DNA from 2 places in the Bacillus sp. z50 genome. Region 2 is predicted to be linked to the other one. Evidence: riboswitches for the same ligand, from Rfam matches in the RefSeq annotation. Region 2 holds a riboswitch; the other holds the start of a gene.
The links. Region 2 has a riboswitch for lysine ahead of AC4G3N_RS17130 (Na+/H+ antiporter NhaC family protein). Riboswitches for the same ligand answer to the same signal wherever they lie in the genome.
Positions count from the first base shown of each region.

Region 1 (16,015 bases), on a different contig from region 2:
AATCATTTTGATAGATTCGATTATTCTCTGATTCTTTAAACTGAATACCTACAAAATTTGATTGCAGCCTGTTATCCTTAACGGTATTCACATTGGCCTTTTCAATAAATATGCCAATCCGGTTATTGTGAATCTCATTTGTTTCAACAGTAACATTCCTAGAGTCATATAGTAACAAACCCTGAGAATTCACATTTTCATTATTTTCGGTGAATGTATTCTTACGTACCATTGCATCTTCAGCCCCCATAATCATGGCGCCGGTAAAGTTATTGAATGATTCATTTTCTTCAATCAAACAGGAATTGGAATACATTAAATGCACCCCATAATGGGCATCCCAAATTTTATTATTTTTAAATGTATTATGGTGGCTGTATTCTACATAAAATCCATCCTGAACATTCCGTATTGAATTTTTACCGAACGTGTTGTAATTTGACTCCCACAGATTAATAGCATGGCCTTCAGATGTCCCTGTAAATGAACTTTCTAGCACACTTACATGATTCGCCTTATCCAGTTTAATACCAGTCCCAGCTGACTTGATTGTGAGATTGTTAAGTTTATGATAATTTCCAGCCAGCACAATTGCAGATTCCTCAATTGGTAGGCGTGTTGCCTCTATTTCAATATTTGATATTTGTACACCCTCACCAGAAATGTTTATAAAGGATCCCTCTCCTGTATAACTCAGCACTGTATTTTCTGTTCCTTTAATGGTCATTGGCTTATTAATGGAAACCGGATCTTCATAGGTACCGCTTTTAACAATCAATGTTCCTCCAATGGGCGTTTGGTCAATTTGCTGCTGCAGAGTTGATTCTGCGAAACTACTCGGTTCATATATAATCAATAACGCTACAAACACTAAAAAGATGCGTAACCTTTTCATCATTAACCCACCTTTTTCTATCAATCGTTTGCTCCACTTTAAGCAGTTGATGGTATGATCATATTCATTATAATTTATATAATTATTTTACTTGAAAAATAATTATATTTTCCAGCATAAAGGTATCAAGCCCATCATCATATTGTATTAGGAGCTATTTTATGGAGAATTTTATATGTTTCAGCATAGAAGTTTAATAGGTTAAATTTACAGGCAACTATTATTGCAGAAGATTATTCTTGTGCAGGGGAAGTAACCAGGGAGATATTAGAGGGATAGGAAGAGTTCTTGCGAAGCAATGACCGAATAGGGTAAGTAAACTAACCGAAAATCTTAATAGACATTTGAATGCCAGATATGAATGGATTGGAACATAAAATAAAAGCCCACTACCATCTGTCAACATTATTATCACCACTGTGTCCTAACGACATTGTATATTTAGGTGAAGCGTTTACAAACGTTAACCTAAATCTTTGAAACAAATGGAAAAAGGAACTGAATGAACAGCCACACATAATTTCAATGTACAGTTCCATTATCATTTAGCAATGTTTCTTTAACCTCAACAGCCCTTTTATAATAAATAGATTTCGGCATATTCTTTATTAAATCACATGTTTTGTTAATTTGCTCCAGGGCTTCATCCTTGTGGCCCTGTTGATTTAAACAAAGAGCAATATAGATTCCTGCAGACTGTACCATTCCTACATCGATTGGATGCACCAACGCACCGGATAGATGACATTTAAGCAGATTTTCCAAAGCTCGATCAATTTCTCCCAGACCATATAGTGCTTTCCCATATTCCAGATAATAAAGTTCGTCTATCTTTTCCGGATTTATCGCAAATTCTTCTAGGTAGTGAATAGCTTTTTTGTAGTCTTTTGTTATTTCATTATGATAAACCGCATATAAAAGTGGAAACATCATCAATGCAATCTTATTTTCCGAAAAAATCGCATATTGACGAGATTTACTGATTAATCTAAGAAACTCCTTATCATCCTTCATCACAAGCGGATAATTGGAAGCAATCCTGTATATATCATCCATACGATAATAGACATTCGTCTCTTTGGACAATGCGATGGCTTCCTGCATTCTTGTATGGGATTCTTTATATTCTTCCAACGCTAATAAGACGATTCCTTCATCCAATAAAAGCTTTAATTGAAATACCGTATTTTCTTCAAGTCCATTACCAGAGTAGAATTTTCTAATTTCATTCAAAATGGATAAAGATTCATCCCAATTTCCATGAGACAAACGATACTGATGATAAATCCATAATGTTTCAGCACTGTCTAAGAATAAAGAATTCATCTTAAAATAGGAGGCTGCCAATTCGATATATTTCTTCATGTTTGGTTTATCTAAATAAAGGCCTGCTTCCGCATAAAGGCTGTATAACTTCGCCTCCATTACTCCCTGAGGCATATTTTCAGAAACCACATGGGATAATTTATCGTAAATAGCTGAATAATTCTCTTGTTTTTTATCATTCTTTATCTCATTTAATAAAGGTAGATAATCCTCTTTCTCATTCAGAAGATCACTAGGTTCACAACCAAGCTGTTGAGCAAGATATTCAAGTGTGCTCATCGATGGGGTTGCTTTACTGTTTTCAATTTGGCTCAGCATTCCTTTTGTCAATCGATTTCCAGCCAACTCGGATTGGGTCATCCCTAAAGCTTTCCGTAACGTTTTAATTTTATTGCCCAGCATGGTTATCCCCTCCTTATGGAAAGTATACGGTAAATAATTCTGATCCACAAATTAAAGTTTAATTATTTTAAACTTTTTGTTGACTTCCAAAAATTAGTATTTATATAATAAGTTTAATGACATTAAACTTTTAAACTAAAGGAGAAAAGCCCATGAGTGTACGTTATACCGAAGCAGAACAAGAGAGATTAAGCGCAAGGAATATTTTATTGTTTTTTATTGGAAAATTTATTTCATTATTTGGTGCAAGCATCTATTCATTCGCCATCGGATTATACATTTTAAAAATTACCGGTTCGGGTACAAGTTTTGCACTTGCTCTTGTGTTTGCCTCTGTTCCCAGAATTATTTTTGGACCAATTGCCGGAACCCTTGCAGATCGCTTTAACCGCAAAACAATCATTATATTGACGGAAATTCTTAGCGGAATACTCATGTTTTTTATGATTGCCTATTCTCACTTTTCGGGGCTCTCACTTGCATTGTTATATACATCAGAAGTACTGCTAGGGATTTTTTCTACTTTCTTTTCTGTGACTGCATCTTCAACCATTCCCTCAATGGCTGGGGATAAATCTATACAAAAGGCTGGCTCTTTAAATCAATCCGCATCATCGCTTGCCGGTATACTCGGTCCAATCATAGCTGGTATTTTATACGGGTTCTTAGCAATTGAGGAAATCATTCTGCTAACTGGAATCACCTTTATACTTGCCGGTATAATTGAATTATTTATTATTTTCAACCTGTACACTGAGAAAGCGGCACAACAGGAAAAGACGCAATTCATGAAAAGTTTGGCTGAAGGCTTCTCCTATTTAAAAGAAAACGATTTTTTATTCTCCCTGCTCAAAGTATCACTTTGGATTAACTTCTTCTTTGCGGGTATAAATGTTGCAATCCCCTACATCCTGAACACATCACTGAATTTTTCTTCTCAATCATACGGAATTGCTGCTTCGATGGTATCTGTTGGAGCACTTATCACATCATTGATCATTTCACAACGTCCTGAAATGAAAGATAAATTAAAGAAAATTAGATTGGGCTTAATTGGTTTAGCAATACTTGTCATTATGATTGGCTTGCCTCCTATGCTCCAAATGACTTCTGTGATTGCCAATGTCAGTTACTACATCATCGTCCTTGGAATGATAGGTTCCATCGTCATGGTTGTAAATATTCCTATTCATGTATTAATACAGCGTACAACCCCGAGCCACTATCTTGGTCGTATTTTCGGATTAGTTGAAACGATTGCATCTGCAATCTCACCGCTTGGGATGATTCTTTTCGGTGTCTTGCTTGACTACATACCAGCTTTTTATATACCTCTCATCACTGGATTTTCACTGCTCTTAATTAGCTTTCTTGCCATGTCAAAAGTAAAAGAACCAAAGGAATCTGAATTGGCAAGTTAATGATAAAGAAGTATCGCCCGGCTTGGGTTATATCCAGCCGGGCATTTTTATACTCCCCTAATTGTTTTTACTCGATTATAGGCGTATCTTGCAGATTCCTCTATAATGAATTGATTCTGATTGAATTTCTAGCTGGTTACTGTCTGTATCGACTTCGATTCGAGCCGAATCGGGCTAGATTCCGGCCGATTCACTGCTTTAATACAGCCGATTCCTCTTCGAATCCAGCCAATCTGAGCTTGAATCCGGCCGATCGCCCCTTGAATCCAGCCAAGCTCTAAATCAAGCATGACACAAACCGTCTCAGCAATTCAAAAAAGCCCCTTTATGCGATAATCTAAACTATCGCATAAAGGGAGCTCCAACTCTCATTTACTATTATTTTTCTTTAGGAAATGCCTTAGAATACAAATTATATCCGCCATCAAGGTTCTTAACTTTAATGCCGTTTCCTTCAAGTATTCTGGTAGCTAAGTAACCCCTCATACCTACCTGGCATGTAAGATATAAATCTTTATCAGTCGGTATCTCTGATAATCGCTCTCTCAGTTCATCAACAGGAATATTGACCGAGCCGGCAATTGCTCCTTTAGCAACCTCAGCAGGTGAGCGGACATCAATTAAATAACCTCCGTTTTCCACAATCTCATCAATTTCATGCCATTGCACTGTGCTGACCATTCCCTCAATAATATTGGTTGCTGCGTAACCAGCCATATTTACAGGATCTTTAGCTGAGGAATATGGAGGAGCATAGGCAATCTCGATATCCGGAAGATCCAATACAGTTAAGCCACCTTTGATAGCTGTCGCGATAACATCAATACGTTTATCTACCCCATCCTTTCCAACTGCCTGCGCTCCGTATATTTTCCCCGTTTCCTTATCGAAGATCAGTTTCAAATGCAATTGGGAAGCACCTGGATAATAGCCAGCATGGCTGCTTGGTGCAACATGAACAACCTCATATGGTATACCTAAACGCTTCAGCATCTTTTCATTGCTTCCTGTTGAAGCAACGGTCAATTCAAACACCTTGGCTATGGAAGTGCCCAATGTACCGTTATAAACACTTTCTTTCCCGTGAATATGATCCGCTACTAAACGCCCTTGACGATTGGCAGGCCAAGCGAGCGGCACATAAGTATCCGTTCCGTTAATATAATCCTTTACTTCAATGACATCACCGACCGCATAAATAGATGGGTCTGATGTTTGCAGATGCTCATTGACTTTTATCGCATTCCGAACCCCAAGCTCGAGGCCGGCATCTTTCGCAATGGTACTTTCAGGTTGAACACCAATCGCTAAAAGTATCATATCCGTTTCTACTTCTTTGCCGCTTTTCAAGCGAATGATACGACCATTCTTCTCAAAAGATGATACACCATCCTCAAGTATTAAATGAACTCCATTGTCCCGCAAATGTGTGTGGACCATTTGAGCCATCTCCAAATCAATTGGCGCCATCACCTGATTTCCCATCTCAATAACTGTTACATCTATGCCGCGCTCCCGTAAATTTTCAGCCATTTCAATCCCAATAAACCCGCCGCCAATGATAACAGCCTTCTCAGGTTTATCCTGATCTACCTTTTCTTTGATACGGTCCGTATCAGGAACATTCCGAAGCGTATAAACAGATTTAGCCTCATCGATTCCCGGAATGGCTGGCCTAACCGGTTTTGAACCCGGAGATAGGATTAGCACATCGTAGGATTCCTCATATTCCTCGCCTGTCATTGCTTTTCTGGCTATGACAGTCTTCTGCTCCCGATTGATTTTGATAATTTCTGTCCAATTACGTATATCTAAATTATAGCGTTGCCCCATTCCTTCAACTGTTTGAACAAGCAGTTTAGTACGGTTTTGGATAACTTCTCCTATATAATATGGAAGACCACAATTCGCAAATGAAATATATTCACCTTTTTCAAACATGATGATTTCATCTTTTTCGCTTAGACGGCGCAGTCTTGCCGCAGCAGATGCTCCGCCTGCCACACCGCCAACAATTAAAATCTTCATTTTAATAGACCTCCATTAGTTCATCGATTAGTCTAATCGTAATATACCCTATTGGGTATGTCAATTTATCAAACTCACATGATTACACTCTATCATTGCTCCCGATAACAGTTTTCATAACACCGTTTTACTTTTAAATAATACCAAAAAAAGCAAACCCACTTTTAACAATGGGTTTGCTTCTTATTACAGTTAAAAAGATTTTTTCAAATAATAGTTCTCGTGTTGTTTAACTTCCTCCATATTTTTAGGCAGTAAACGATAGAATAGGATTCCGCTTGCCAGAAGGATAACACCGAAAATAAATGTTTTTAAATCAGCCGTTCCTTTGATGATCACCCAAATGGAATATGCCGTCGCCAATATGGCTATGGTACCATCAATAATTCGTGAACGCATTTCATCAGATTTATATGTCTCGCCAGTCCAAACTAATTTCAGTTGGAATGAGGAGGAAATTAAATATGGCACTAAATAAGAAAGTGTCGCGATATAAATAATAAAGTCAAATGCATGAGCAATTGAATTTGAAATAGTTGAGAAAATAAATAATTGACCTAAACCATTTGAAACAATCATAGAGAAATTAGGAATCCCACGCTTATTGACCTGTAAAAACTTAGGGATAAATAAACCTTGTTTTGCTGCCTGATACGGGATTTCAGCGCTTAACAAGATCCAGCCAATTGTTGAACCAAATAAACTGATCAATCCAATGACCGCCAATGCTTTCCCACCAACAGGTCCCAGCACCGTTTCAATTGCATCGATTAATGGTTTTTCTGAATGGATAAGTGCATCCTGTGTTAATAATCCCATAACAAGTGTACTGATTCCCATATAGATAGCCAGGGCAATCAATAGCCCTAAAATGGTCGCTCTCTTTACATCTGCCTTTCTCTTCGCCCTTGATGCGAATACAACAGCAGATTCAACCCCTACAAAAGCCCATAAGGTTGAGACGGCAGCAAAATTTACCTGGCTGAGTAATCCCCGACTCTCACCATCAATTATACGAGTTTCCGCAAACGGTACAATATTAGATTGTTCAAAGGCAAATAGCCCAATTACAATGAATAATCCAAATCCAAGTACTTTTGCCGCAGTCGCCACAAAGTTTAATTTACCAGCATTCTCTATGCCTCGCATAATAAAGAAATGAACGCCCCAGAGCATGATTGTGCAGACAAGGAATGTTAAAGCATTGCCAACTTTTAGACTAAAATTCCCTATACTGAACAATTCAGCCGTACTAGTCAAACTTGGGAAGAAGGTAGATAAATACCCTGCAAACGTAGTGATGATGGCAATATTACCTGCAAAATTACCAATCCAGTATCCCCATGTAGACATAAACCCGGATAATCTTGAGGCTAAAGAATTTTCCTTGAACAATTCCTTAGCATAAATCTGAGGGCCACCTGTTAAATGTGGCTTACGAACAGCCAGATTCCCAAAAACCAGCGCAATAGTTAGTACACCCAATCCTGTTAATCCCCATGCCATAATTACTCCGGCAGGACTAGCTACTTCTGCCAGCGTACGCGGCAACATAAAAATACCAGACCCAACCATATTGCCGACTACAAATGCCGTTAAAATCCAAAAACCCAGTTGCTTCTTATTGTGCACGATAATTCCCCTTCCAAAGCTGTCATGTTACTCTCTATTTTTGAATTATCCATTTCTGTGTAAATAAACTAAATAAAAAACACACCTTATTGTTAAGGTGTGCAACATTTTATGATTAGCCACACCAGACAATAAATGGATAGTTCTCCATGGAATATATACATATCGCGATGTATATATTCCATGACAGTCCTGCACCTATTCGGATACAGTCCCAGCTGCTCTCTTCGGAAAAAAAGAGCGCTTCGGCAGATTTTCCTTTCAACTAAAGTCAGCAAGCTTTCCGGCTCTCTTTTTAGTTTACTAATAAAATCCGCGACCTCTACCTCATCTTTTAGTCCGATGAGGATTTGTATTAAATTAAATTATTCCTGTATAAAGGATACAGTGAAAACGCGAATGCTGTCAATATTATTCGACAATGTTATTTTCAAATCAACTTATTTATGATTAATCCATTTGTTTTGGAAAGCTGCTATACTGCTATATTCAGTCTCCAATTTTCTGTATATATTGATGTAAATTGGCAGTAATTCCTCGTATCTTTCTACATTTGCTTTAACCGGCGTATGGACATGTGTAGTTCCCACATAATTTGATACAACGGATAGGTCTTCAATTTCACCGAGTGCATATCTGCCGAGTACAACTGCTCCTAAACAAGAGCTTTCAAAGCTTTCTGGCACATCTACTTCCTGATTAAAAATATCCGCAAGCATTTGCCTCCATAACTCCGAGCGCGCAAATCCCCCCGTTGCCCTGATTTTACTTGGCACACCTATCAATTCCTGCAAAGCTAATAAGACTGTATAGAGATTAAAAATGACTCCTTCAAGCACCGCTCTGACCATATGTTCCTTTTTATGATGAAGTCCCAAGCCAAAGAACGATCCTCTGGCATCAGGGTTCCAAATGGGCGCTCTCTCTCCAGCTAAATATGGGTGGAATAGTAGTCCATCTGCCCCCGGCGCTACTTTTGATGCTATCTTGGTGAGTACTTCATATGAGTCAATTCCGAGGCGTTTAGCTGTTTCTACTTCCGCTGAAGCCAGCTCATCTCTTAGCCATCTAAAAGTCATACCTCCATTATTAACTGGTCCGCCAATCACCCAATGCTTATCCGTCAATGCATAACAAAAAATTCGGCCCTTTTCATCCGTAATCGGCCTATCTGTTACCGTACGAATGGCTCCGCTCGTTCCAATCGTGACTGCTACAATCCCTGGATCAATCGCATTGACACCCAGATTGGAGAGAACGCCATCACTGGCTCCTATTACAAATGGAGTATCCGGCAACAGCCCCATATCCGCAGCATAGGCGGAGTCCATGCCAGATAAATAATATGTAGTTGGTACTGGTTTAGACAAATGGGTCTCTGTAATACCCGCGATTGCCAATGCCTCAGAATCCCATTCTAAATTTTTAAGATGAAACATTCCTGTTGCTGAAGCAACCGAATAATCAATCACATATTGCCCAAATAATTTATAGAAAACATATTCTTTAATGGAAATGAATTTATATGTCCTACTCACTAATTCGGGATAATCATTCACCAACCAAGTGATTTTTGTTAGAGGAGACATCGGATGGATTGGCGTTCCAGTTCTCCGATAAATGTTTTGTCCATTCCTCTCATTTTTAATATAGTCGGACCACTTCTTTGAACGGCTGTCAGCCCATGTAATGCATTGAGTTAATGGATTCCCATTTTCCTCAACCGCAATTACGCTGTGCATAGCCGAGCTAAAGGATACTAACGACAGTTCATCAGGATTTATTTGGCTTTGGACCATTACTCCTCTTATTGCATTAAGTACAGCATGAAAGATCTCATCCGGATTCTGCTCTGCTGTAAGTGGAGTCGGGCTATATAATGGGTACTCTACATGATAGCTGCTGAGCACAGATGCGTCTCCCGAAAATAATACAGCCTTTGTACTCGTGGTTCCTATATCAACTCCTATATAAAACATCTATCTTCCCTCACTTCCCTAAAAGCTCAATACTAGATTCTTACCTTTATTCATATTTTTATAAACAACTTAACACAATTTGACGCCTATTGATTATTTTTTTCACGACTGGCAAATACTTTCTATTAAATAAAAACGGACATCAGGAGGCCTCATCCATATTGAAGAATAAAACAATTGCCATTCTTGCTCCATTCTTTTTATTTATATTTTTATTTATTTACACGCAGACACAAAAAGAGCCTATTACAGAGGAATCTATACCTGTTTTGACTCAAACAGGAATTAAGGAAGGTCAATCTGCACCTGATTTCGAATTAAAAACTCCGGACGGAAAAACCATAAAATTATCTGATTATCGCGGTCAAAAAGTTTTATTAAACTTTTGGGCAAGCTGGTGCCCTCCCTGCAAATTAGAGATACCAGATCTCAATGAATTTTATAGTGAACATAAAATGGGGAAGATCACTGTATTAAGCGTGAATATGACCTATTCAGAAAAAAACAAGCAAGCCGTTCAAACCTTCCAAGATATGTATAAGATCAAGTATCCTGTATTACTGGACCAAACGGGTACTATTGCTAAATTATATAAAATTATAACGATCCCAACCAGTTATTTCATTGACTCTAACGGCATCATTCAAAAGCGAATGATCGGACCCTTGCAAAAAGAAACGATAGAAAATCTGATAGAAACAATTGATTGAGGAGCGACCCAAAGTATACCCAATAAAAAATAACAAAAAAAGACAAAATTATACTTTTTTTATTTTATACCTAAACCATAGTAAAATAAAATCTATGAAAAAGATCAATTACAAATCAAGGGGTGTTGATTCACGAATGAAAGCATACAATATTTTAATTACATTAATGCTTGTGTTAATCAGCGTGTTGTCTATTAAAAATTTATATGCAGGCCATTGGGATTTGCAATACTCCCTATTAAACGGCGGAATGGCTATTATTGTATTAGGTATCTTTACGGCTTATACACAGTCTTTAAAAGAACAATCCAATTAAATAACAGCTGGTTTGGGAGAATCCAAACCAGCTATTTTTGTATCATTCATGATTTCTTGCAATCGCTTGAACACAAACGGGTTTCGAAAGAGAAATCGTATTCCCTGTAAAGGTTGGAATACCTTCTTTATTAATTTCAAATAAAACTAATGAATCACTTTGCTCATTTGCTGCAATGAGTACTTTTTCTTCGTCTATTAACTCGAAATTTCTCGGTCCCTGTCCTTCCGTATGTGTAAATGCGATAATTTCCGGTATACCTGATTCTGCCACTTTGTACGTTGCAATACTGTCATGCCCTCTATTTGAGGCATATAAGAATTGGCCATCCTCTGAAATATGCAAATCGGCTGCTGTATTTTCCTCTTTGTAATCATCCGGCAATGTAGTAACCACCCCTAGAAGAGAATCCGGTATATGTTGGTCATTTAATTCAAATACTGCGATTGTATTGCTTAATTCCTGGATGACATACATGATTGGCAATGTAGGGTGAAAGGCAAAATGTCTTGGACCCGATCCAGGAATAGTAGACATTTTAGCCAAATTGGCAAAATCCTTATCATCGTATACATAAATTTTATCAGTACCTAAATCTGCTGCAACTACAACGGAGGAATTCGGTACCGGTACGATTGAGTGAGCATGCGGTGCATCCTGTCTGTCTGCCCAAACCCCTGATCCAACATGTTCATTTGTTGTCGTATGTTCTCCAAGTGTTCCGTCCTCTTGTAGTTCTATCCTAGTTACCGTGCCACCATAATTACTAATGTATAAACAAGATTCATTTTCACTAAGACTGACATAGCAAGGTGCCATCCCATTCGTAGATTTGCGATTTAACTCTCTAATCTGTTCGGATTGCCGATTGATTGCATAAGAGACAACCATCCCATACTCAACTTCACTTACCGCGTATAAATGGGTCTGAGCTTTATTTATAACAAGAAAGGAAGGATTTTCAATACCCGTATATTTCTCAACTAAGTCAAGTTTTTTTTCTTTCACGTTCAATTTGAATAGATGAATACCCGTACTTGTTGCTTCTGCATAAGATCCGGTATAAATCATCCATTCATTTTTCTTATTTCCTTGAATTTCATTCATCTTGACTGCCCCCATCCCGTGTTAAATAAACTAATAGTTTCTGTTTCATTTCTATTCCCCTTTTTAAAGATATTGAATCTTAAAAAAAAACCCACAACCTATATTTCAAGGAAGTGGGGTCATTTATCCGTATTTATATTAATTCGTAACCAGCTCGGATTGTGGATACGCAGCATCATGCAATTCAGTTTCAAGCTCTTTAGTATACATTTCTGTTTGCTGTTCAGTCCAATGCAGTACTTTTTTCATATACGAAATCACTTGATCTTTGTATTCATGAACATGCTTAATATCAAATAGGACCATGCCAGTTCTGCGATTAAAGAAATCAAGCGGCGTATAAGCCAATTCATATTCAATTGCATAGCCCAATTTAGCCAATACTGGTAATGGCAGCCCTATTTCGCTCGCTTTTTCTTTGTTTTTTCGGGCTATTTCAAACAGAAGCGGAGCATTGGATCCATATGTTGAAATAATCTCTCTTGCTTCTGTATCTGATAACCCGGTTCCGATTGCTTTTTCTTTAGTTTTGCTTATATATGAACTAAATTTCGTTGAGCCTCCAACACGGCCGCCGGATATCGGCATTTTTTCAGTATAGCAGCTACCGAAATGTTTATATCCTTCATCTCTGAATTGTTTAGCTACTAAATCCAAAACGGTTTCAGCCATTTTACGATATCCTGTCAATTTTCCGCCTGCAATCGTAATTAACCCAGAATCAGATACCCATGTTTCATCTTTCCTGGATATCTCAGAAGCACCTTTCCCCTCCTGGCTGATTAATGGGCGCACTCCAGCCCAACTGGATTCCACATCCTCTTTAGTAACGTTTACTGAAGGGAACATATAGTTAATAGCATCCAATATATAATCTCTGTCTTGATCAGTCATTTTTGGATTGATTGGATCTTGACCATAGAATGTATCTGTTGTCCCAACATAGGCTTTCCCTTCACGCGGAATCGCGAATACCATTCTTCCATCAGGGGTATCAAAATAAACCGCTTGTTTCAAAGGGAAACGGGATTGGTCAATCACTATGTGTGCACCTTTAGTAAGCTGAAGCACTTTACCTTTTTTAGAATTGTCTTTTTCACGTATAAAGTCTACCCATGGACCCGTTGCATTTATAATCTTCCTAGCTTTAATTTGGAAGGAATCCTCATCCAATATATCCTTAACATTTACACCTACTATTTTTCCATTTTCATAGATTAAATCCTCGACCTTGGCATAATTCAGTAAGCTTGCTCCTTGTTCAAACGCTTCTTTCATGACTTCCATCGTCAGGCGGGCATCATCGGTTCTGTATTCAACATAGTAGCCCCCACCCTTTAAGCCATCTTTTCTAACCAATGGAGCTTTTTCAATTGTTTCATCTACTGTAAGCATAGTGCGGCGTTCTTCCTTTTTCACTCCAGCAAGAAAATCATACATCTGTAAGCCAATGGAAGTAGTAAATTTACCAAATGTACCGCCTTCATGGAAGGGTAATAACATCCATTCAGGTGTTGTAACATGAGGACCATTTTCGTAAACAATAGCCCTTTCTTTCCCAACCTCTGCAACTACTCCTACTTGCAATTGCTTTAGATAGCGCAATCCACCGTGAACCAGCTTGGTTGAACGGCTTGATGTACCGGCTGCAAAATCCTGCATTTCAACTAGGCCCACCTTCATCCCTCTTGTAGCTGCATCTAAAGCAATCCCTGCTCCGGTAATTCCTCCACCAATGACAAGCACATCGAAATGTGTGTTTTGTAATTTATTTTTATATTCATGTCTATTTAAACTATTTAAACCCATCCTCTTGTTCCTCCTCTGTTGATAAGTGCTATTGAGATAATAAAAAGAGACCACAAAATACATTACCCTTATTTAAAGGAATGTACTCGCGGTCTCTTAAAATCTCTAACCTTATATTAACTTATTTTCATTATATCATTTTTTGAGAAAAACTCATACAAAATTGAATTATCATTTAAAGGTTCTGGTACTTGCAACCGCTCTTTCCCAACCATCAACCAATTCATTACGTTTCTCTTGTTCCATAGTCGGTTCATATGATTTATCAATGATCCATTGCGCAGCAATTTCATCCTGGCTTTCCCAGAATCCAACAGCCAGCCCAGCTAAATAAGCAGCTCCAAGGGCAGTCGTTTCATTAATTTTTGGTATTTCAACCGGCACGTTTAAGATATCACTCTGGAATTCCATCAAGAATGAATTCTTAACAGCACCGCCATCGGCACGCAATGTTTTCAATTCAATTCCGGATTCCTCTTCCATTGCATCAATAACAGCTTTTGTTTGGTAGGCTAAAGATTCAACGGTTGCTCTGATAAAGTGATCCTTTGTAGTCCCTCTTGTCAGACCGAAGACCGCTCCTCTTGCATCACTATCCCAATATGGAGTACCGAGACCTACGAAGGCTGGAACGACATACACGCCATCCGTAGAGTCCACTGCCCGGCAATATGTTTCACTATCAGCAGCATCCTTAAGCATCCTTAATCCGTCTCGGAGCCATTGAACAGCAGAACCCGCTACAAAGATACTACCTTCCAATGCATATTCAACTTTACCGTTTAATCCCCAGGCTAAAGTGGTCAATAATCCTTTTTCAGATTTAACCGGTTTTTCACCTGTATTCATGAGCATAAAGCAGCCTGTTCCATATGTGTTTTTAGCCATTCCTTTTTCAAAACATGCCTGGCCAAACAATGCTGCCTGTTGGTCACCAGCAATACCTGCAATAGGTATACTCTTACCAAAGAAGTGATAATCAATCGTTTGTGCATATACCTCAGAGGACGGACGCACTTCTGGAAGCATGGATTTCGGAACATCCAATATCTCCAATAATTCATCATCCCACTCAAGGTCATAAATATTGTACATCATTGTTCTTGAAGCATTGGAATAATCAGTTACGTGAGCTTTACCGCCGGATAGCTTCCAGATTAGCCATGTATCAATTGTCCCGAATAACAATTTTCCTTCATTGGCTAAATCACGTGCACCTTCTACATTATCAAGGATCCACTTAACTTTTGTGCCAGAAAAATAGGCATCTATTAACAAACCGGTTTTAGAATGAAAAAGATCATTATGGCCAGCGCTTTTCAATTCCTCACATATATCTCTTGTCTGGCGGGATTGCCAAACTATCGCATTATAAATAGGTTGACCTGTTTCTTTATTCCAAACCACCGCTGTTTCACGCTGATTTGTAATTCCGATTCCTTCAATATCCGTTGCCTCTATACCTGATTCTGAAAGACAGCCCGCAATAACAGCAAGCACTGAACCCCAAATTTCGTTGGCATTATGCTCCACCCAGCCCGGCTTTGGAAAGTACTGTGTAAATTCCTTTTGAGCACTATGTACAATTTCCCCTTTTTTATTGAATAAAATAGCTCTGGAACTAGTAGTCCCCTGATCAATTGATAAAATATATTTCTCCATTTTTTTCATCTCCCATCTACTAATTTTTATATTATAATCGATTTCTTTAAAGTTAGTAACTTATAACCTTGCTTTTACTGGATCATTAGCTTGTCGTAGTGCTTGTTCTGAATCTTTATTAGTCATAAAATAAGCGATTACCAAGATAACTACAGTACCAGCTAATACTGCCCAGAAAGCGCCTGTCAGCGTATTATTGAAGACCGCTTTATGGAACAATGCCCCCAAGGATCCGCCAAGAATGGGTCCTACAACCGGAATCCAAGCATATCCCCAATTAGATGGGCCTTTCCCTGCTATCGGAAGAATCGCATGTGCAATACGCGGACCTAAATCACGTGCCGGATTAATGGCATAACCAGTTGTTCCCCCAAGAGCCATACCGATTCCTACAATTAAAAGACCGACTGCGAATGGATTTAAGCCTTCCGTAAAATCATTTGCTCCAATGAATTGCAGACCTAGCAATAAAATAAATGTTCCTATAATTTCACTAAGTAAATTTGAAAATGTATGAGGAATAGCTGGACCAGTTGCGAAAACTCCTAATTTTGTCCCTGAATCTTCAGTCGCTTTCCAATGCGGTAAGTATTGTAAATAAATAAGAGTAGCCCCAATCATTACTCCAATCATTTGCGCCAAAATATATCCTGGTACATCTGCCCAAGCAAAATCTCCGCTAAACGCAAGACCAAATGTAACAGCAGGATTTAAATGAGCACCGCTAA
Region 1 covers NZ_JBZFQL010000002.1:625,707-641,721, forward strand. The annotation lists gene AC4G3N_RS08875 (right-handed parallel beta-helix repeat-containing protein) at 1-895, opposite strand, end outside; gene AC4G3N_RS08880 (helix-turn-helix domain-containing protein) at 1,418-2,623, opposite strand; gene AC4G3N_RS08885 (MFS transporter) at 2,776-4,044, shown strand; gene cdr (CoA-disulfide reductase) at 4,423-6,072, opposite strand; gene AC4G3N_RS08895 (amino acid permease) at 6,265-7,704, opposite strand; lysine riboswitch at 7,837-8,037, opposite strand; gene gntK (gluconokinase) at 8,145-9,683, opposite strand; gene AC4G3N_RS08905 (TlpA family protein disulfide reductase) at 9,845-10,393, shown strand; gene AC4G3N_RS08910 (hypothetical protein) at 10,530-10,709, shown strand; gene AC4G3N_RS08915 (lactonase family protein) at 10,752-11,816, opposite strand; gene AC4G3N_RS08920 (glycerol-3-phosphate dehydrogenase/oxidase) at 11,955-13,625, opposite strand; gene glpK (glycerol kinase GlpK) at 13,797-15,287, opposite strand; gene AC4G3N_RS08930 (MIP/aquaporin family protein) at 15,348-16,015, opposite strand, start outside.
Region 1: linked by a shared signal. The riboswitch ahead of AC4G3N_RS08895 (amino acid permease) and the one ahead of AC4G3N_RS17130 (Na+/H+ antiporter NhaC family protein) in region 2 are both predicted to bind lysine.

Region 2 (16,015 bases):
TGGATTAGTCCTCTTATCTAAATCTGGCTCTTCAAAACCCGATGCAAAATTGAGGTTCTGTTGATCAATCAGTCGTTTCTTTAAAACCTGGAAAGGATCAGCTGATGTAAATCCAATTTGATCAATCCCTATTGTCTTGCTATATTCGATAAGCTCATCTTTGAGTATTTGAAAATCCATCTTAGCCTCTCCTTTCTCTGGAAAATGAATAACTTTTATATGTATGGTAAACTATATCCAATCATTTTGGAGGTGTAAATTTATGCAAATTCATGTAGATCGCCAGATATTCGCAAAGGCCGGCGATGTAAAAATCGGTATTATCCGCTATCAAGGAATTGTTGCTGATGCCATTCCCCCGATGCTAGTAGGACGCCTTCAGCTCTATATTGAACATTTACATACTGAACTAGAGAGTAAATCCTTGAATGCATACGAAGGGATTGTATCATGGAGGAAAGTATTTAAACAAACTGGAAGTGATCCATCTCGTTACCGTCCCTCAGTAGAATCCTTACTTAGACGCGTCAAAAAAGAAGCATACACGCCGTCAGGCAACTCAGCGATTGCTCTCAATAATTTTTTCTCCCTGCAATATACTTGTCCATTAGGAATATATGATTTATCAGCTGTGAAAGGTGATGTAGAATTTCGAATTGGTGTTGCTGAGGATACCTATGAGGGATTAAATGGCCGTGTAAATAAATCGGAGGGTATTATAGGTTCTTTTGATCAAATAGGCCCTTTTGGTAGCCCGTATGTTGATTCTGTACGCACAAGTGTGGATGACCATACTTCAGATGCACTGCATATCATTTATTTTTATCCCGAAATCACCATTGAACAAGCACAGCAAATGATGGGCGCGATATCCAAGATGTTCATTCAAGTCCATGGAGGGGAATCTGCCATCCATCTACTGAGCCAAGAATGCAATACTATCAAAATATAAAAAACGCAATGCTTCGTACTCCTAAGTTACGAAACACTGCGTTGTTAACAATTCAAGAGCGGGTGAAGGGAATCGAACCCTCATCATCAGCTTGGAAGGCTGAGGTTTTACCACTAAACTACACCCGCAAAGAAGATAAATATTATACTAGCAGAAAGTTCACCTGATTTCAACCTTTTTTCGACAAAAATCGCATTTTTTTATTTACTTAAAAAGTGACGCCCTTATTTAGTAGGCGTCACTTTTCCCTTATTCTTTTAAGCTTCGATTTCTTTTCGCCTCGTGTTTTGCATAATTTACAAAACAGAAAGCAGATTCAAAAACACCTAATTTCTCTACTTGGCGATATAACGACCAGATTCTTGATGCCGTTTGGTAATTGTTTTTTTCCAAAACATCATTGCTTTTTCTAAGATAAACATAGACATTTTTTAGTCTCTTCGCTTTAAATCCTCTTTTCAATATAGAAAGCCAAAGGGCGAAGTCTTCAGGAATATCTCGGTTATGTACTAATTGAATTTTCCCAACCTTATATTTATCAATCATGACAGTCGAGCAGCCAATAGCTGTTGTATCTCTTAACAAATCTTGATATGTAAGATGAACCGGCATCTCAATAACAGGTTCATATGCTTGGTTCTCCTCATCAATAAACTGATAATCAGTGTAACTAAATGCCAAGTTATGCGCTTCCATGAATTCAAGCTGCTTTTCCAATTTATTCGGTGCCCATAAATCTTTGCTGTTTAGAAAGGCAATATAATGTCCTTTGGCTGCCTGAATAGCCATGTTTCTGGCTTTGCCCGGACCGACATTTTCCTGCAGGGTAATTAATTTAATTCTGGAATCATCCATTAGATACTCTTTTATCATATCCTTGCTATTGTCAGTCGAAGCATCATCAACAATAATTAATTCCCAGTTTTCATAGGTTTGTTTTTTAACTGATTCTATGGTTTGACGAATAAAAACCTTTGAATTATAGCTTGGCATGATAATAGATACCAATGACCTAAATGGAATACTGCTTCTCACGATTCCTCACCCTCCTGATAAAATTTATCCTAAAAGTTATAAAACTCTCCGAATAGTAAATTATTATATAAATATAATAATATTTATCCGTTTTATTCATGTATTAAACACTTCAGATGGGTTTTTCAGACTCTATCCAGACTTTATACATGTCCTATTTACTGAAATAACCAACATGGATTATAATGGAAATACAAGGTGCTTAAGGGTGTGTTTAAATGAAAACTATTATTCAATCATTGGTTGTTTCATTTGTGATTCATATAATCTATATTGGTGGATCCCTAATCGTAGGCTATATAACTATAAAGACTTATAAACCCGATATTAAAGATGAATGGGAAAATGTAAAAATGCTACAAAGTGAAGTGGCTTTTGGAACAGTTGGTTCTCCTTTGTTTTTTCTAATTACCTTCATCGCCGTTGCCTTGATATGCGGAATAATCATTACTACTATTAGGAAATTTGTGCGGATAAAATAAATCAATTCTTTACATGATAGTGAAAGGGGGAAACCCACAATTATCATGGGAGCTTTTTCAATTTTTTATCTTAGCTAATTTTTTACAAAGAAGAGAGTATAAAAATGAACCTTATTAAATATTTAGGTATACAATGTCTACTAATTGGCATGATTATCCTGACTAATTTTTATTTAGACAGTTATATTAGTAAGCCATTTACTTACACGGATTTACTAGCAATAATAATTGGAATTTCTATACTAATCCTTACTTTACATCTTTCTGATAAGTTAAAAAAACGTCTGAAATCTATTTCTTTATTTTATAAAATATCCCTTTCCATATTAGCCATTTTTATTGCAATTATTTATATAGGTCTTATAACAGGAGAAATACAATTTTAACCCTTTTCAACAAAAATTTAAGTAGAGCATTTTATGGTTCAAACATCACATTATTAGTTAAAGAGACAAAAAGAAAAGGATGGCCGGTATCCAGCCATCCTATCTATTAATGAATAATACTGTTTTCTAATTGCTCCTGCTTTTTGGGCTTAGATACCCATACAAAAGATGCCAGCAAGATAACGACCGTGATCAATCCCATCGGCGTACTTCCTGTAAATCCAAGGACAATATACCCTACCATAGCTATACCCGCACTGATTAAAGCATATGGGATTTGCGTCATCACGTGATCAATATGATTCGCACAGGCACCAGTAGAAGAAAGAATGGTTGTATCAGAAATCGGTGAGCAATGGTCACCAAATACCGCACCAGCCAATACAGCCGCCATTGCCGGCAATATCATCGAAATATCTGTTGCTGCCGTGATTTCTCCTGCAATCGGGAGCAGTATACCAAATGATCCCCATGAGGTACCCGTAGCAAATGTCATCAATCCGGCTATTAAAAATAAAAGTAATGGCAGAAAGGATACATTTAAGTTTAAATCCTGTACAAGTCCAGCCAAATACTGGCCCGTTCCAAGCCTGCCGATTAAATCAACGATTGTCCAGGCAAATAATAAAATATAAACCGCTGGCAGCATGGAGCCGATTCCGTGTTTTACTCCTACTGTGAAAACCTTTAAAGAAATTCCATGCAAAATAAAAACTTGTCGTAAAAACATAATAAACGTTACAATAATTCCGATTGTACCACCCAGAACCAATGATTTAGTGACATTAGTATTTTCAAAAATGGTGAGAAGTGTTGCATGTCCAGAAACTGCCTGATAACCTGTCCAAAGCATCGCAGCCACTGTACCTACAATAAGAGTTACAATGGGGATTACCAAATCTCCAACCCTTCCAGTTGTACTTCTCGGTAAATCTTCTTTTAATTCACCTGGAACTGTCTTGGATGGATTATAAAGAATACCTTCTTTTACCGCTCTATCCTCATGTACTTTCATCGAACCAATATTCCAATTTCGATAGATCACAATGAACACCATTGCCAACGCCGCAATCGCATAAAAATTCATTGGAATCATTTGAATGAACGCTGATAAGGAACTGTATTCTGTCACCCCATGAGTGATGAAAATTCCTCCAATCAGTGCAATAATATAAGCCCCCCAACTGGATACTGGCATGATTACACAGATGGGAGCTGAGGTAGAATCAATCAAATAGGCAAGCTTCGCTCTCGGTATTTGATGTCTATCTGTAATCGGACGTGATACTTGACCAACCGCCAGAGCATTAAAATAATCATCAATAAAGATGAGTATTCCAAGCAAGGCAGCTACCAGCTGAGCCCCAACTCTTGTTTTAACATGCTTCATCGCCCATTCACCAAAAGCACGGCTCCCACCGGAAATTGAAATGAAAGCCGTAATGATGCCAAGGATGAGCAAAAATAAAATAATATATATATTGGATACATTGAGTGATCCATCTGATATAAAGATTCCTTTTACTGCTTCCCATATAAGGACACATGTCTCACCAATATTAAAATCAGCAAGCATTAAAGCTGATGCTACAATCCCCACACCAAGTGAAAGCAAAACCTTCCTTGTTATAGCCACCATTAGAATTGCCAATAGTGGGGGAATAAGCGTATAAACTGTCGACTCCATTCCTTTTTTCCTCCTCCAAATAAATAAGGGGAACTCGTCGTGAGTGCTGACCCTTGCGCTCTTACCTTTTATGCAAAAGAAAATAAAGAAGGGCTGCAATAGAGAAATATCTACCGCAGCCCTGTATCAGCTTTTCTTTCTCCATCACGACCTGTAGCTCCTCATTATAAGAACCTCTTATAATGACAGTGTTGCTTTTATTTAAAACAACCCCAGCAAATTCATTTCTGACTAATCAACTTGCTTCGGCAGTTTCCCCTTTCGGCTATGCTCTCTGTTGTCATCCTCACATAGCTTACTCTTGAATCCTGCGCCTCTACCCCATCGGAATGATAAGGTACTATCTAATTGTTATTCTAATATAACAGATTACATTCCTGTTCACAATGTGGAATAGATGTGTATTTTTTTACAATTATCTGATTAATTATTAGGATGAAGCCTGACTCAATTGCTTAACGAGTAACCCGATCGATAACATGTTAGGCTAATTAATCCAATCCTCTCGTTCCTGTAACCCACACAAAACTAAAACTCCCCTGTAAAAGTTTACAGAGGAGTGATTCACCTTTAATGTCCGCCAAGATAGGCCATCTTTACTTTTTCACTTGAGGTTAACTCATCTGCCGAACCCGAGAGGACGATTTTGCCGGTCTCCACTACATAGGCACGGTTGGCAATCGATAGTGCCAAATTAGCATTTTGTTCAACTAAAAGAATAGTTGTTCCCGCATTATTTATTTCTTCAATTATGCGGAAAATTGTTTTAACCAGTAGTGGAGCCAATCCCATGGAAGGTTCATCGAGTAAAAGCAATTTGGGCTTAGCCATTAATGCCCTTCCCATTGCGAGCATTTGTTGTTCTCCACCTGACAATGTTCCTGCCGGCTGTTTAAGACGTTCGTTCATCCTTGGAAAAAGATCAAATACCTTCTCCATATCCTCTTTAATCCCAGCTCGATCCCTACGTAAATAAGCACCAAGCTGTAAATTTTCTTCCACTGTCATATTGGCAAAAACCCGCCGTCCTTCTGGTACATGTGAGATTCCCTGCTTTACAATCACTTGAGCTGCTTTTCCACCTATGGATTTACCCTGATACATGATTTGACCCTGCTTCGGTTTAAGTAAACCTGAAACAGTTTTAAGTAGTGTACTTTTTCCAGCCCCATTTGCACCGATTAAGGTAACAATTTCCCCTTCGTCAATATGAAAAGAGACACCTTTTAATGCCTGAATATTTCCATAGTAAACGTTAATATCTTCAACCTTCAGCATCAGGAAACCTCCTCGCCAAGATAAGCCTCTATAACCTTAGGATTATTGCGGACTTCATCCGGTGTACCGTGTGCGATTAATTGTCCATGATCAAGTACATAAATACGTTCACATACCCCCATCACAAGCTGCATATCATGCTCAATCAAAAGTACAGTTAAATCAAATTTTTCACGTATTAAGCTGATTAACTCCATCAGCTGACTTGTTTCCTTCGGATTCATACCCGCTGCCGGTTCATCCAGCAGCAGTAACCGCGGACCCGTTGCTAGGGCTCTGGCTATTTCAAGTCTGCGTTGCATTCCATATGGAAGATTCTTGGCCTTTTCATCACGATAAGAATCCAGATTAAATATTTTCAGGAAATCTACAGCCTTTTGGTCCATTTCCAATTCTCCCGAAAAATGATTAGGCATTCGTATAATTGAACTGAGCATAGAATGTTTAGCCTGTGAATGATAAGCAACTTTGACATTATCTATGACAGATAAATCTCCAAACAAGCGAATATTTTGGAATGTCCTGCTAATTCCCTTTCTTGTAATTTTATAAGGCGGTAATTTGTTAAGCTTATCGTCGTTTAAATGAATGGTTCCTTCTGATGGTACGTACACACCAGTTAAAAGGTTGAAAAAGGTGGTTTTCCCTGCTCCATTCGGTCCTATTAAGCCGCACAGTTCACCGGGATACAGCTCCATAGATACATCTGCTACAGCCTTTAACCCTCCGAAATGAATTCCAATTTGGTCAACCTTAAGCAGTGGTTTGGTGGTTTGCATCCTTCATGCCTCCTTTTGTCTTCCTTTTGAAAAATGAGGTAATTTCTTTTGTACCCATCAATCCCTGCGGTCTGTACAGCATTGTCACAATTAGGATAATACTGTAAAGAATCATCCGCGTATCAGAATAATCTGATAGGAAGGAAGAAATTAATGTAAGGAGAATTGCTGCAATCACAGAACCTGACATACTGCCCAATCCCCCAAGCACGACGAATATTAAAATATCAAACGACCGAAGGAAACCAAAGGTTGACGGATTAATAATATAAAAGTTATGAGCATATAACCCACCGGCAATCCCAGCAAAAAAGGCACCAATGACAAAGGCAGCCACCTTATAATAGGTTGTGTTAATACCCATGGAATCAGCTGCTGTTTCATCTTCCCTCACAGATATACAAGCACGACCGTGAGTAGAATTAGTGAAATTCCGAATGACGATAATGGTCACTAGTAAGCAGGCAAAAACCCAAGGCCAGGTTGTCATTTGCGTGACCATCATCCCTCTTGCCCCACCAACGGAGTCCATATTAAGAAAAACAATACGAACTATTTCTCCAAACCCAAGAGTGGCAATCGCCAAATAATCTCCCTTTAAACGCAAGCTCGGGATCCCGATAAGCATGCCTACCAAGGCCGCTGCAATCCCTCCCATTAATAAGGCAGATAAGAATGAGACCTCTAGCATCATAGACATGACAGCAGAAGCATATGCCCCAATTGCCAGAAAGCCAGCATGTCCAATCGAGAACTGGCCCGTAATTCCAATAATTAGATGCAAACTAACTGCCAGAATAATATTAATTCCAATTGTCACAATAAGATTAGTATTAAAAGCATTTAAATATCCGCCTGAAATAAGAACCTGTACCACGATAAACAAGACGAATGAGAGTAAAATAGAGAGCCAAAAACCTTTAACCTTCTTAAGAATTGCCATCGCCATGTCTCCCTTACACTTTTTCTCTTCTGTTTTTTCCGAACAAGCCCTGCGGCATAAAAATTAATATCAAGATGAGGACAACAAATGCAGCTGCATCCCTCCATAAGGATAAACCGGAGGCACTTACCAACCCCTCTACTACACCAAGCAACAGACCGCCTACCATGGCACCTGGAATAATGCCAATCCCTCCAAGGACCGCGGCGACGAAAGCCTTAAGTCCCGGCATTACTCCCATTAATGGCTCTATTTTTGTATAGTAGGTCCCAAATATAACACCCGCTGCTCCCGCAAGTGCTGATCCGATTGCGAACGTAGCAGAAATTGTATTGTTTACGCTGATTCCCATTAATTTAGCAGCATCTGCATCAAATGAAACTGCACGCATCGCCCGGCCAATTTTAGTTTTATGAACAACAAATTGCAGAACGATCATCAAGAAGAGTGAAACACCCAAAATCATCAGCGATTGACTTTTTATCGTAACACCAAAGATATCTATTGAATCTGCTGGCAGAACATTATTTGGATATGCTTCAGGCTGCGCTCCCCTGATTTGGATCATCCCGTTTTCGATTAATAAGGAAACCCCAATGGCCGTAATGAGTGCCGCAATACGAGTCGCATTACGCAGAGGCTTGTACGCAATCCGTTCAATCAAAACTCCAAAGATAGCACAGGCAACCATGGCAAGAAGCAGTGCGGGAAAAAAAGATAATTCCATAAACGTAATCGCATAAAAGCCGATGAAGGCTCCAACCATAAATACATCGCCATGTGCAAAATTAATCAATTTTACAATTCCATACACCATCGTATAACCGAGCGCTATTAACGCGTAAATACTGCCAAGTGATATCCCATTTACAAGTTGCTGAATAAATTCCATAACCTTAGACTCCCCTCGGTCATTATTTCAAAAATAGGAAGCTTTATCACAAAGCTTCCTATTCCTCATTCTTATGGATTTACCTTTGTTTCAAAAACTTGCTCACCATTTTCATATTTTAAAATGGCCGCAGATTTAACCGGATTATGATTTTTATCCATCGTTAAATTCCCCGATACAAGCTGTAAATCTTTTGTTTCAGCAAGTGCATCTTTAATTTTTTCCGGTGTTGCGTCATCTCCTGCGCGTTTTATCGAATCTGCAATGAAGTAGGCTGTGTCATAACCAAGTGCTGCAAAGGCGTCCGGTGATTTATCTTTATATTTCTTTTTAAATGCCGATACAAAATCCTGGATTTTTTTGTCCGGATCTCCAGCAGAATAATGGTTCGTGATAAAGGTATTATTCAGCGCTTCCTTACCGGCAATTTCTAGTAACTTAGGAGAATCCCAACCGTCTCCTCCCATAACTGGAACTTCAATTCCTGACTCACGTGCTTGTTTTAAAATTAATCCAACTTCTTCATAGAATGCTGGAACAAAAACAAAGTCCGGATTTGCTTTTTTGATTCTTGTCAATGTTGATTGGAAATCGGTATCTTTTTGCAGGAATGCTTCTTCTGCTACAATTTGACCGCCTGCTTTTGTAAATGCATCTTTAAATGCTGCAGCTAGCCCCTTGGAATAGTCACTGGAGCTATCAATATAGATAGCAGCTGTTTTTGCATCTAATTCCTGCTGAGCAAAATTCGCTGCAACTGTTCCCTGGAACGGATCAATGAAACACGTTCTAAAAACATATTCATTAACCTTGCCATCCTTCGAAGTAATCGTTTCGTTCGTCCCTGTAGGTGTAATTAATGGAACTTTGTTATCATTGGCAACCTGGACCTGCGCCAATGTATTTGTACTTGTCGCCGCACCAATCATGACATCCACCTTATCCTGGCTGGCAAGCTTGATTGCTCCGGTCGTTGCTTCTGCTGCATCTGACTTGTTATCATATTTTACTATTTTCAGTTTTTTGCCACCGACACCTTCTTTGTTTATTTCTTCAAGTGCCAGATCCATCCCTTCCACAATGGATTGACCATAGGATGCCCCACCGCCAGTTAACTCAAGGTTGGCTCCAATTTTAATCGTATCTCCTTTTTCTCCGCCGCCTGATTTCTCTCCACCGCAGCCGGCCAAAACACCCATACCTAATGATAATGAAAGAATAATACCAGCTAGTTTCTTCTTTTTCATTACACATGCCCCCTATTTTTCTTATAGATAAAGATATGAAACGGTGATTTGATTGAAAGATTAAAATATTCTGAATATAGTTTAACCCCTACTGGAAAATATGTACATATATTTTTTTATTTTAAAATCTGCTAACTGTTATCCTATAAATTCACTTAAATCTATAGGGATAATCAGTAAAATATTAAATACGCTAGCTGGATAAAGATGTTTTCAGCTCAAGAATACAGGAATGAAAAATATAACCAACACGTTAGGAGGCGACAATATGACAGACAAAAATAACACTGAAGGATTACGAGAACTCGAAAGAAAAGTTCAAAACAGTCAGAAGAAGCCAGAAAACGCAATTGATAAAGGCCGTAAACCGGATCAACAAAATCGCCTAAAGAACCAAGAAACTAGACTGCCTTAAATTATATTAAAACTGAAGAAACCCAGTCTCTTGACTGGGTTCTCTTTTATGTATGAAATGCCTACTTTTTTTAATATTCCTTAAAATCATCCACAAATCATAATTTTCTTTTTAGAGTGCATATATTATTGGTAGTTCATCTCTTAAAAAAATGTTCAGGGATTATGTTATAAAGGAATGGCTGAACTATCTTTGTATGTTTTCTATTAATTTCAACACTACCTCTATTATAATATTGAATTACCTCAATCCATAACTCTTCCATTTAAAAAAACTACCCCACTAAAGTAACTCTTTTTTCCTAAACCTAACAAAATCCAAAACTAAATAGTAACCCAGGAATTGCATTCTTTTATAAACTTAATATACAGTTAAAATATAGAGAATTTATAGTACTTGTAAAAGAAAGGTTATTTTATGTATAAGATTAATGCTGTTTCTAAATTATTAGATATGCCAACTGTTACTATTCGATCATGGGAAACCCGTTATCATGCTATTACTCCGAAACGTACTGAATCGGGTCATAGAGTATATACAGAAGAAAATGTAAATGATTTAAAATGGCTCAAAAAACAGGTTCAGGATCATAAGATGAGCGTCAGCCAGGCAGTTCAGCTTCTGAAAATCCACAAAGGTGAAATTGAAAAGGAGCAATTAATCGACAACACGATTAATCATTCATTTGAAGCGCAAATTAATGAATTATTTGAAGCAACGCTACATTTTGATTCCGAGAGATGCAATCAGCTCTTTGATTTATATTTTTCTCAATTTCATTATAAAACGGTCTTTTATTCAATTGTCGTCCCACTTATGTATAAAGTTGGAGATGCTTGGGAAAAGGGAGAGTTGTCTGTTATTAAGGAGCATATGATCAGTAATATTGTGCTTCAGCGTGCCATTAATTTTTTTACGATTTTCCATTCATCCCCCATTCTACCCAAAGTGATTGCCATTTGTCCGGAAGGGGAGCATCATCAACTTGGATTAATCCTCTTTACTCTCTTTTTAAAAGAGCAGCATTATCCAGTCTATTATATAGGCGCCGATACACCACTTGATGGGTTGGATGAGTTGATTAAGGAAAAAGATATTGAGATAGTGGCCATTTCTATCTCCAGTGATGAACACGAACTGAAGGCCCAAAAATATATAGATATTCTTTATAAGCAAAATCCAAAGTTAAAATTCATCATCGGCGGTTTAGGAATTAAAGAAAGCAAAAAACAAGAACCTCGCTGGGATGTATCTCCGTTTGACAAAGACTGGCTGAACATCATGAGTCAGATTAATGATTATAAAAATTAAATACTTACTTCATGCCCCAATTCCTGTTGGGGCATTTTTCTTTTCATAATTAAAGTTACCTCAAATTCAATTATTTGCTATTATTATATTTTTCTTATACATTATCTATATATTAATTATATTTTAAATACAAATAATGTGAGGATGGGGTACATGTTTTTAGCCTGGAATGAAATAAAGAATAATAAACTTCGCTTTTTATTAATTGTCGGTGTTTTAACACTCGTTTCCTACCTAGTATTCTTTTTATCCGGATTAGCTAATGGGCTTGAAAACCTAAATAAAGAAGCCGTTGATAAATGGGAGGCAGATGGAGTCATACTGACGGATGAATCAGATATAAATCTCCCGCAATCAACTTTGGCAATCGGCGATTTTGAGGGGGACGGTACAGATGAATACGCCATTTTGTCTCAAGTAAACTCCATCGCAAAAACAGATGATATAAAAGCAAATGTCTCTCTTTTTGGCATCAATGAAGATGAATTTATTATGCCTGATATAAGTGAAGGGAAGGCTTTTAGTAAAACGGGGGAAGTAATAGCCGATGATTCTCTCAAAGATGAAGGGTTTAAAATGGGCGATGAATTGAGCCTTTCTTCTACGGACATCACTCTTACGATTACCGGATTCACTGAGGATGCAAAATTTAATGCTGCACCAGTATTGTATGGATCACTGGAAACGATACAGGAAGTTCGTTTTGGTGATGCAGCAGAGCAAAAAGATGATCAAATTAATGGTTATGTCATTCGTACAGATAACTTAGAAAGCGTCGCTGTCGACGATTCACTTAGTGTTGTTTCAACACAAACATTTATTGAAAACATGCCCGGATATTCCGAACAAAACTTGACATTAACCTTTATGATCTATTTTCTATTTATCATATCTGCCGTCATCCTGGCGATATTCCTTTATGTATTAACCATTCAAAAAATCAGTATTTTCGGAGTTATGAAAGCACAGGGAATTTCCAACAGCTATTTGTCCAAATCGGTGATTGCCCAAACATTTATCCTATCCTTAGCAGGAGTTATTGTTGGTTTCACCCTAACTCTTATAACCGGATATTTCTTACCAGCAGCTGTTCCTGTTGCCTTTAACTATATGGATATGCTGATATACGCTGCTGTCCTGGTTATTGTATCTATACTTGGAGCGCTATTCTCTGTACAGACTATTGTCAAAATCGATCCTTTAGACGCGATAGGAGGTTAACATAATGGCATTACTTGAATTAAAAGAGGTCAACAAAGTTTTCATGTCCGGCCGTACAGAAATCGAAGCATTAAAAACTACTAACTTTTCGGCAGATTCAGGAGAATTAATTGCCGTTATCGGTCCTTCCGGTTCTGGAAAAAGTACTTTTCTAACCATTGCGGGCGGTCTTCAAGCACCAAGCAACGGTGAAGTGATTGTAAATGATCAAAACCTGACTAACCTAAAGGAAAAAGAGCGAGCATCCATTCGTTTAAAAGAAATAGGCTTTGTTTTGCAAGCCTCTAACCTTGTACCCTTTCTTACAGTAAATCAGCAAATGCATTTACTGGATAAAGTAAAGAAGGATAATATGGATAATACTCAAATTCAAAGCCTTTACAGGGCACTTGGAATTGAGGATTTGCTTACCAGTTTCCCATCAGATTTATCGGGTGGTGAGCGCCAACGTGTTGCATTAGCAAAAGCATTATATACAGATCCTAGTATCATTCTTGCTGATGAACCAACCGCCTCCCTCGATTCTGACCGCGCCTTTGAGGTAATGGAAATGTTGAAAAATGCTACTACCAATCATGGTAAAACAACCATTGTGGTCACACACGATACAAGACTAATAGATTATTGTGATAAAGTTTATAAAATTATTGATGGAACGCTAAACCTCGAATCTCATAAATAAATAGCTTACCCTCTGTTTTAAAGAGCCTTTCTCTGTAAAGAAGAGAGGCTCTTTTCTCATTGCCCACGCTATTTTTATTATTCCCAAATTATACTTTACTGTTTTTTCTAAAAAATTAGATTGTTAACAAAAATGTTTAAGCTTGCTTGCTAAATTGGTATATAACACTACTAATTAATAAATGACATAAAGAAGGAAAGAGGCATAATAATGGAACCTGCCATTAAAGAAACATCACCTATATATAAACGTAAAAAGAAAAGAAAATTAAAAAGAGATTTAAAAACCAGGCATTTAACAATGATTTCTCTCGGCGGAACGATTGGTACGGGATTATTTCTGGCTAGTGGAAATACAGTTCATGCTGCCGGTCCTGGCGGTGCCCTTGTTGCCTTCGCAATTGTTGGTATAATGGTATATTTTTTAATGACAAGTCTGGGAGAGATGGCCGCACATATGCCCGTTGCGGGATCATTCAGTATCTATGGAGAAAAGTTCGTCGATCCTGCCTTTGGCTTCGCACTTGGCTGGAATTACTGGTATAGTTGGGCAGTCACGATTGCAGCAGAGCTATCAGCGATTGTGTTAATAATGAAGTTTTGGTTTCCTGATAGCCCTTCAGCATTATGGAGTGGATTATTTCTTCTCATTATTTTTCTACTAAACGCTCTCTCTGTTAAAAGCTTCGGAGAGTCAGAATATTGGTTCTCATTAATAAAAGTAATTGCCATTATTGTTTTTATTGGTACAGGTGTCTTGATGATATTTGGAATTATGGGCGGAGAAGCCATTGGATTCAAGAATTTCACAGTTGATGATGCACCTTTTAATGGAGGAATCATGGCTATATTAGGAGTCTTTATGGTCGTTGGTTTTTCATTTCAAGGGACAGAGCTTATTGGGATTACGGCCGGAGAAAGTAAGGAACCAGCAAAAACTATTCCTAAAGCTGTAAATTCAGTTTTTTGGAGGATTTTAATTTTCTTTATTCTTTCTATCTTAATCATCGGTTTAGTGATTCCCTATACTACTCCGGACCTTGCTGCTACCGATAGTGTCGTAAAAAGTCCTTTCACTCTTCTATTTGAGCGCGCTGGCATTGCCTTTGCTGCATCTGTTATGAACGCAATCATCCTGACCGCCATTCTTTCAGCAGGTAACTCAGGAATGTATGCAGCAGCCCGAATGCTATGGAACTTAGCAGAAAGAGGACATGCTCCAAAATTCCTTGGAAAATTGAGCAAAAAAGGTGTACCCATCAATGCCTTAATTGCTACTGGCCTGGTTGGCTGTCTGGCATTTTTAAGTTCATTTTTTGGAGATGGTGTGGTTTATGTCTGGCTCATTAATGCAGCCGGTTTATCTGGGTTTATTGCCTGGCTTGGCATCGCCATTAGCCACTATCGTTTTCGCAGAGCATATGTGGCTCAGGGATATGATGTAAATGATCTTCCTTATAAAGCAAAATGGTTCCCGTTCGCACCGCTCGCTGCTGCCACACTATGTACCCTGATCATACTTGGCCAAAATACCGATGCCTTATTTGGCGGTACTATAGATTGGTACGGTTTATTAGTATCCTATATCAGTCTTCCGCTATTTCTAATTTTGTGGTTTGGATATAAATATAGTAAGAAAACAAAAGTTGTTTCTCTAAAAGAAATGAATGTAAAGAAAATTAAAGCCTAAAAAGAATGAAGAACCTCTAGTTACTAATGGAGGTTCTTCATTCTTTGCAAAGATAACTCCCTCTATTTCATCTCCCCTCTTCCTCGAGCAAACGGTCTAATAGTGCGTAATAAATCATTTACATTCTTTAGTAGCAGTTAGCTTCTCCGTCCATCTAAAATGCAAAAAAAAAAATCGCATCCGTTTCCTCATCCACTTATTTTTCGGATAATGACATTCAAGATTTTTTGAATAATCTAAGTAGGTATGTGGAATCATTTTCATAAAAGCCACGTTCTCTTCCTTTTTGCTAAAAATGGGCTGGTCGTAAGGAGATATATATGGAACATAGAATAAGAAAATTTCTTTCATTATCAGCTAATTCCTTAGTTATGGGAATGATCCTGGCATTAGTAGGTGGGTTTTTAGATGCTTATACATACGTTACAAGGGACGGAGTTTTTGCAACTGCACAAACAGGAAATACCGTTTTATTTGCGGTGAGAGCAGCCAGCACAAAATACGGTGCAGCCATTCAGAATGTACCGCCTTTTTTAGCTTTTATTGCCGGCGTGTTAACAGCCGAATACATCAAAGACAAACACGATATGCATAGACGAGCAGTTTTAATACTGGAGTGTGTCATTTTATTTATTGTCGGTTGGTTACCAGGAAGTGTACCGAATATGATTGTCACTATGAGCATTGCCTTTGTATCCTCCCTGCAAATCGCTACCTTTAACAAATTGGAAAATTGGAGCTACAATTCAACCATCACAACCGGAAATCTGCGAACTGCCTCTTCAGCTTTTTACGGCGCCTTTATAGATCGTGATTCAGAATCAAAAAAAAAATTTAAAGGGTTTTCCGCCATTATACTCTCCTTTATTTTTGGTGCATTAGTTGGGACCTATTCCAGTATTCATATGGGGAACACAGCCATCTGGATAGCAGCCAGTATTATCCTGCTCACCGTTATTTTATATCATAAAAATAAAGGATTTATGGAGGACAATAATACCTCCTGACCTAATGAA
Region 2 covers NZ_JBZFQL010000007.1:47,872-63,886, reverse strand. The annotation lists gene queG (tRNA epoxyqueuosine(34) reductase QueG) at 1-180, opposite strand, end outside; gene AC4G3N_RS17150 (B3/B4 domain-containing protein) at 263-952, shown strand; tRNA gene AC4G3N_RS17145 (tRNA-Gly) at 1,010-1,080, opposite strand; gene AC4G3N_RS17140 (glycosyltransferase family 2 protein) at 1,202-1,987, opposite strand; gene AC4G3N_RS17135 (hypothetical protein) at 2,206-2,469, shown strand; gene AC4G3N_RS17130 (Na+/H+ antiporter NhaC family protein) at 2,962-4,542, opposite strand; lysine riboswitch at 4,689-4,869, opposite strand; gene AC4G3N_RS17125 (ABC transporter ATP-binding protein) at 5,113-5,820, opposite strand; gene AC4G3N_RS17120 (ABC transporter ATP-binding protein) at 5,820-6,599, opposite strand; gene AC4G3N_RS17115 (branched-chain amino acid ABC transporter permease) at 6,574-7,542, opposite strand; gene AC4G3N_RS17110 (branched-chain amino acid ABC transporter permease) at 7,556-8,434, opposite strand; gene AC4G3N_RS17105 (ABC transporter substrate-binding protein) at 8,506-9,681, opposite strand; gene AC4G3N_RS17100 (hypothetical protein) at 9,950-10,096, shown strand; gene AC4G3N_RS17095 (MerR family transcriptional regulator) at 10,514-11,407, shown strand; gene AC4G3N_RS17090 (ABC transporter permease) at 11,561-12,628, shown strand; gene AC4G3N_RS17085 (ABC transporter ATP-binding protein) at 12,633-13,310, shown strand; gene AC4G3N_RS17080 (amino acid permease) at 13,521-14,999, shown strand; gene AC4G3N_RS17075 (YoaK family protein) at 15,320-16,006, shown strand.